Regions from separate parts of the Micromonospora sp. NPDC005197 genome, predicted to be linked through region 3. Evidence: riboswitches for the same ligand, from Rfam matches in the RefSeq annotation. Region 3 holds a riboswitch; each other region holds the start of a gene.
What was found. Region 3 has a riboswitch for cyclic di-AMP ahead of ABZU46_RS07130 (hypothetical protein). Riboswitches for the same ligand answer to the same signal wherever they lie in the genome.
Positions count from the first base shown of each region.

Region 1: it holds a riboswitch for cyclic di-AMP, as region 3 does, so the genes downstream of both, ABZU46_RS04015 (NlpC/P60 family protein) here and ABZU46_RS07130 (hypothetical protein) in region 3, are expected to answer to the same signal.
Region 2: it holds a riboswitch for cyclic di-AMP, as region 3 does, so the genes downstream of both, ABZU46_RS18925 (hypothetical protein) here and ABZU46_RS07130 (hypothetical protein) in region 3, are expected to answer to the same signal.

Region 1 is NZ_JBEXHY010000005.1:107,359-109,615, reverse strand. Features, by position in the region: gene ABZU46_RS04015 (NlpC/P60 family protein) at 1-816, opposite strand, end outside; cyclic di-AMP (ydaO/yuaA leader) riboswitch at 830-966, opposite strand; gene ABZU46_RS04010 (N-acetylmuramoyl-L-alanine amidase) at 1,201-2,257, shown strand, end outside.
Region 2 is NZ_JBEXHY010000056.1:4,765-7,021, forward strand. Features, by position in the region: gene ABZU46_RS18925 (hypothetical protein) at 1-887, opposite strand, end outside; cyclic di-AMP (ydaO/yuaA leader) riboswitch at 941-1,072, opposite strand; gene ABZU46_RS18930 (cation diffusion facilitator family transporter) at 1,214-2,131, opposite strand; gene ABZU46_RS18935 (AAA family ATPase) at 2,238-2,257, opposite strand, start outside.
Region 3 is NZ_JBEXHY010000012.1:13,275-15,531, reverse strand. Features, by position in the region: gene ABZU46_RS07135 (YibE/F family protein) at 1-672, shown strand, start outside; cyclic di-AMP (ydaO/yuaA leader) riboswitch at 839-969, shown strand; gene ABZU46_RS07130 (hypothetical protein) at 974-1,993, shown strand; gene ABZU46_RS07125 (carbonic anhydrase) at 2,082-2,257, opposite strand, start outside.

The sequences.
Region 1 (2,257 bases), on a different contig from region 3:
GGCCTTCGCCCACGCGGCGAGCATCAACCCGGAACAGTCGTACGAGTTCGGACCCTCGGCACCCCACACGTACGGCTTGCCGATCTGGGCACAGGCGAACTTGACCGCCGTGCCCGCGCCGCCGCCGGGGTAGCTGGCCGGGCAGGGCGCCGGACGCAGCGGACCGCCGCCACCATTGCCGTACACCTTGAGGCGCAGCTTCTGCAGCCGGTCGATCTCGTCGTTGATCTGCTTCTTCTTCGCCGCCAGCTGCGCTTCGGTCCGGGTCAGCTGGGCCACCATCTCGTCCAGCGGCGCCTTCTGCCGGGCCAGCTCGTCGCGGAGGTCGGCGACCTGACGGACGTCCTCCTGCTGGTTGTGGGCGAACCGGTCGAGCATCTCGAGCTGCCCGACCACCTCGCCGGGCGACCGGCTGCCGAGCATCGTGTTGACGGTCGACAGGTTCTCGCCCATGTACGCGCGCACGGCCAGCGCGCTTACCTTGTTCATCGCGGCGTCGACCTGGCGCTCCAGGGGCGCGATGCGGGCGGCGAGCGCGTCGGCCTGCCTGCGCTTCACGGCCAGGTCCGCGCGAGTGGCGTTGTGCCGTTCGATGACCGGTTCGAGCTTGTTCCAGTCGGCGTCGATCTGGCGCTCGATCTCGGCGACGGACGGATCCGCGTGCGCCGCCGTGGCGCTGCCCGTCAGGACGACGGCTACGCCGACCAGGGCGGCGAGGGCGGTGGTGAAGCGGGACCAGCGTGGACGCGGCACTGTCGACGTCGGGTCGGCCGAGGCCGACCGTTCGGACGACGGCCGCGGGGCATGGAGGGCCACCGGGGTTCCGTACTCCTTCTTCCTGACCGCCTACCGGGTTAGCTGACGGGTTCGGGCGGGAAGTTGGCGCCCTACCGCATTGGCTGCGGATTCACCCCGGGGGAACCTGGGTCCCCGGCTCGCTCGCAAGCGACTCGGCGGTGTCGGTCCGTTACCGCCCGGGATGGGCAGACCTGCTACCGGGCCGACAAATGACCAGAGTAGAGACGGCCGTTACCGATCCGCAACCCGTGCGGCCGTGACACTCCGTACCGATTGGAGGAGGTCACCGAGCGTGCGTGAAGCTTTCTTTCGATGCAGTTTGATATATGGAAAGGTATTGACGCGGACTCCCGACCGGCGCGAAGGTGACCACACCGTTACCAGTCAAATCTAGGGGGTTCGATGGAACGTCCAACCCTGTCCGCCGGCCGGCGCGCATCGCTCGCGGTCGCCGTGGTCATCGCCACGGCCGCCGTACCGCTGAGCGCCGGCCCCGCCTCCGCCGCACCGGCCGCCGACCGTCAGCAGCAGTACGCCGCCGCGTCGACCGAGTACGGCGTGCCGACCGCCGTGCTGCTCGGGGTCTCCTACCTGGAGTCCCGCTGGGACAGCAACGCCGGCACCCCGAGCACCAGCGGCGGCTACGGACCGATGCACCTGACCGATGCCCGCCACGTGGCCGCCCTACCCGCGCGCGGCCACCACGACGCCGGCACCGAGGATCCGCGCGGCGACGACTCCCGTGCCGTCCTGGCACCCGCGCCGGCCACGGATCCCGCGCCGCCCACGGCTGCGACGCAGACCGTCGACGCCGCCGCCGCGCTGACCGGCGCCGCCCCCGAGGCGCTGCGCAGCGACGCGACGACCAACATCCGGGGCGGGGCGGCGCTGCTGGCCGCGTACCAACGGGAGGTGGGCGCCCCGGTCGGCGCCGGCACCGACCCCGCCACCTGGTACGGCGCGGTGGCCCGCTACGCCGGCGCGGACAGCGCCGACGCCGCGGCGGCCTTCGCCGACGAGGTCTTCACCACCATCGGCGCCGGCGAGACCCGCGTGACCGACGACGGCCAGCGGGTCACGTTGCCGGCCCGCGCGGTCCAACCCCAGCGTTCCTGGCTGGACCGGCTGGGCCTGCGACGACTCGCCCGCCCGGACGGCCTGGAGTGCCCGCGGACCGTCTCCTGTGAGTGGATCCCGGCACCCTACGAGGCGTTCGGCGACGGCGACTACGGCAACCACGATCTCTCCGACCGGCCCGCCCGGCAGAAGATCGAGTACATCGTCATCCACGACACCGAGGCGAGTTGGGCGACCACCCTGAAACTCGTCCAGGACCCGACCTACGTGAGCTGGCACTACTCGCTGCGCTCGGTGGACGGGCACATCGCCCAGCACGTCAAGACCAAGGACGTCGCCTGGCACGCCGGCAACTGGTACGTCAACGCGAAGTCGATCGGGC
Region 2 (2,257 bases), on a different contig from region 3:
TCGGAGTTGCGGATGAAGTACGCGGCCAGGTTGTTGCCGTACGTCTTGTCGCCGCCGGTGGCGTCCCCGCCGAAGCCGCCCTTCTGGGCGGCGAAGTCGCAGGCCCGGCCCTTCGGGTGTTCGCCGGAGCCGCCCGAGCGGTGACAGGAGACGTACCGGGTGAAGCCGGCGGCCTTCGCCTGGTTGAGGGCGTGCAGGGTGCGGGGGGTGATGCAGCCGCTGGCCGGGGTGGGGTCGTTGACGCTGCACGACTCGGAGGGCCAGGAGCCGTCGGAGTTGCGTGGCGCGGGCTGGGCGTTGGCGGTGGAGGTGCCCCGGTTGGAACTGGTGTCGGCAGCGGTGGTGCGCGGCTTGCTGGTGGCGACCGCCAGGGCCCGTTCGGCCTGTTCCTTGCGCTTGGCCATCACCTCGACCTGCTTGCGCTGCTCGCGGATCTCGCCGTCCAGGGCGGTGCGGGTGCGGTTGGCCTCGTCCCGGGTGGCGTGCAGGTCGCGCAGCACCCGGTCCTCGTTGGCGGCCACCACGTCCAGCGCGGCCGCCCGGTCCATGAAGCCCTCGGGGGTGTTGGTGTTGAGCAACGCCGAGACGGTGCTGAGCCGGCCGGTGCGGTACGCCACGCCGGCGATCTCGCCGACCTTGCCGTTGCGCACGGTCATCTCGGCCTCGGTGGTCTTCAGCTTGGCCGCGAGTTGCTGCTGGCGCTTGACGGAGGTGTCCAGGGCGCGCTTCGCGTCCAGGTAGCCCTTGCTGGCGGCCTCCAGTTGGGCCCGCAGCGCGGGGGTGCCGCCCTCCTCGTCGCCGTCGGGCGCCGCGGCGGCCCGCAGGCCGCCGGGGGGAGCGGCGGTGGCGGCGCCCACCGGTAGGGCGACGCCGAGGGTGACCATCATGACGATCAGTGCCGCGAGTCGGGCGGCGGGTGGTCGTGCTGGTGCCACTACGCATGTCCTTCCGTCAGCCGCCGACCGGGTTAGCTGACGGGTTCGGGACGGAAGATCCCTACCGCTGACGCGGATGCACCCCAGGAACGTGGTTCCCCGGTTCGCCCTCTCGGGTGATTAGGCGGCGGCCGCCACCGGCGCCGGGAGGGCGCCGCCGGGTGGTGGCCGGGGACGAGCCTACCGGGGCAGGTGGGACGTGTGCAGTCGATGTGACGGAAGGTGTCTGCGCCGCCACCGAAGATGACCGCAAAACGGTCTTTTCGTCAGATATGTGCTCACCACTCGATCGAACCGCAGGCGCCCGTGGCGGACCCGGGCTCGATCTGCAGCGTGGCGTGCTCGATGCGGAAGTCCTCCCGCAGGGCGGTACGCGCCGCGGTGAGCACCGTGCCGACCTCCCCGCCGGGCGCCATGATCAGGTGTGCGGAGGCCACCTCCATGCCCGAGGTGAGCGTCCAGACGTGCAGGTCGTGCACCTCCACCACGCCGGGCACCGCGGCCAGTCGGTCGTGCACGGCGGTGACCTGGAGGTGTTCCGGGGCGGCCTGCACCAGGATGCGGACGGCCGCGCGCCCCAGCCGCCAGGTGCGCGGCAGGATGAACACGCCGATGGCGACCGCGACCAACGGGTCGGCCCACCACCACTCGGTGACCGCGATGAGCAGCGCCGCGCCGATCACGCCGAGCGAGCCGAGCAGGTCGCCGAGCACCTCCAGGTAGGCGCCCTGGAGGTTGATGCTCTCCCGGGCGCCGGCGCGCAGCAGCGCGAACGCGATCACGTTCGCGAGCAGGCCGAGGACGGCCACCGCGAGCATCGGGCCGGTCAGCACCTGGTGCGGGTCGCCGAACCGGCCGATCGCCTCGATCACCACGTAGACCGCCACGCCGGAGAGCAGGACGGCGTTGGCCAGGGCGGCGAGCACCTCGAGGCGGTAGAGCCCGAAGGTGCGCTGCGGGTCGCCGGTGGCCCGCCGGGTGGCGGTGATCGCGGCGAGCGCCATCCCGATGCCCAGCACGTCGGTGAACATGTGCCCGGCGTCGGAGAGCAGGGCGAGCGAGCCGGTGTGGAAGGCGGCCACACCCTCGACCACCATCAGCGTCGCGAGCAGCCCGAACGCGGCCCAGAGTCGGCCCCGGTGCTGGTGGGCGGCGTTGGTGACCGACCCGTGGTGGTGGTCATGACCTGCTCCCACGAAATCCACCCTCCGTCGCCACCCGGGACCCGGTCAAATGTATGCTCACATCGCTATGTATGCAAGTGTACGGGCCGGCCCACCCTTCGACACCGCAACCCGCAGGTCAGCCGGTCGGGTCGATGG
Region 3 (2,257 bases):
CTCACCGGCGTGCTCGCGACCATCGCCACCGCCGCCACCCACCTGACCGGCTTCGGCAGCGAGGACGCCACCACGCTGTCGATGTTCCAGGCCGATGTCGATCTGCGTGGCCTGCTGCTCGCCGGGATCATCATCGGCTCACTCGGGGTGCTCGACGACGTGACCGTCACCCAGGCCGCCACCGTCACCGAGCTGGCGAACGCCAACCCCGGCCTGAGCCGGCTGCAGCTCTACCGGGCGGCCACCCGGGTCGGCCGGGCGCACATCGCCTCCACGGTCAACACCATCGTCCTGGCGTACGCGGGCGCCTCACTTCCGCTGCTGCTTCTGCTCACCGCCGACACCCGCCCCCTCGGGCAGATCCTGACCAGCGAGTTCCTCGCCCAGGAGATCGTCCGCAGCGCGGTCGCCACGCTCGGCCTGATCGCCGCCGTACCCCTCACCACCGGGCTCGCCGCCGTGGTGACCGCGGCCGGGTCGACGCCGGCGCAGGACGCGGCCGCCGACGTCCTGACGCCGCGCCCCCGTCCGGACCGGACGGAGGCGTTGGCCGCCCTCAGCTCCCCGCCAGCGGGTCGGTCCGACGGGCCCGACCCGGAGCGGAGCGCACCCCCATCCACCGCCACCACCGGGTGGCCAGAGCCGAACAGGAGCACGGATACGGCATGGTGACACTCCTCAGCGTGACCGGATCGGGCCTACGCCCTGAGAACCGCGTCACTGGTCACTCAACGCCATGGCGAAATGACGCTTTTAGTCGGCATCAGGACGTAGCTCAGGCGGTGGACTCTCGGGTAACCTCGCTGCCGGTCACCGACGAAGGCGCGCAGCGGCGCCTGCGGTGCCACCGCCCAATCGCCAACCGGCGAGCCGGGGACCCAGGTACGTGGGGTGAATCCGCGACAGCGGTAGGGGCCACTTCCGCCCCGAACCCGTCAGCTAACCCGGTCGGCGGTCGACGGAAGGGAACATTGTGACGGCACCCCTACGCCGCTGGTTGACACCCGTGGTGGCCGTGCTCGCTGCGCTGACCGTGTTCGCCGGGCCCCTCCCGGCCCACGCCGCCCCGACGACCCCCACACCGTCCGGGCACGAAGAGGAAGACGAACCCAAGCTCCTCAACGACGTCATCGAGCAGACCAACCGGGACTACGTGGCGGCCAAGTCCAAGCTGGACAAGTCCAAGAAGCGGCAGCTTGAGCTGGCGTTGCAGGTCGAGCGGGCAAAGGCCGACCTGGAGGCGCTGGCCCCGCAGGTCGGGCAGATCGCCGCCCAGTCGTACCGGACCGGGCGGATCGGCGCGATCGCGATGCTGCTGGAGAGCGACGCCCCGGACTCGTTCGTCCGACGGGCCGCGGCGCTCGACGAGATGAACATGGTCAACGAGAAGAAGCTCGCCGAGGTCAACACGGTCAAGACCCGCGCCGAGCAGGCCAAGCTGGCCCTCGACGCGGAGGTCCGCGAGCAGCAGAAGCAGACCGCCCTGATGGCGAAGGACAAACGCGACGCGGACAAGGCGCTCGCGCTGGTCGGCGGTCAGGGTTTCACCGGCGGTCTGGTCGACGCCGTCTCGCCGGTCGCCCGGATCGGCCCGGGTCGCACCGCCGACGGCGACTGGAAGGCCGAGTCATGCAGCGAGGACGACCCCACCACCTCCGGTTGTGTCACGCCGCGCACCCTGCACGCGTACAAGGAGGTCAAGCGGGCCGGGTTCAACCGGTTCGTCGGCTGCCACCGCAACGGTGGCCCGTTCGAGCACCCGAAGGGCCGCGCCTGTGACTGGTCGTTGCAGAAGAGCGGCTTCAGCCCGTGGCACAACAACGACACCCGCATGTACGGCAACAACGTCGCCGCGTTCCTCATCCGCAACGCCGACCGCCTCGGCATCTACTACGTGATCTGGAACCGGCAGATCTGGTTCCCGGCGACCGGCTGGAAGTCGTACAGCGGACCGTCGAACCACACCGACCACGTGCACATGTCGCTGCTCTGACCCGGTGCCAAGAAGTCGAGGGCCGTCCCGCAGCAGGCGGGGCGGCCCTCGTCGCGTCAGGCGGCGGAAGTTGCCGGGGCGGTCCGCGTCAGGCGGCGGCGGAAGCTGCCGGGTCGTCCGAGGCGCCGGGCGCGTCGAACGTCGCGGCACCCGCCGGTGCGGGGGTAACCGCGCGCACCACACCGGCGGCGAGCCGGTACGACATGCCCACCACCGCACACCGCCCCTGCGCCACCTCGTCGGCCAGCACGGGCGACTGCCCGA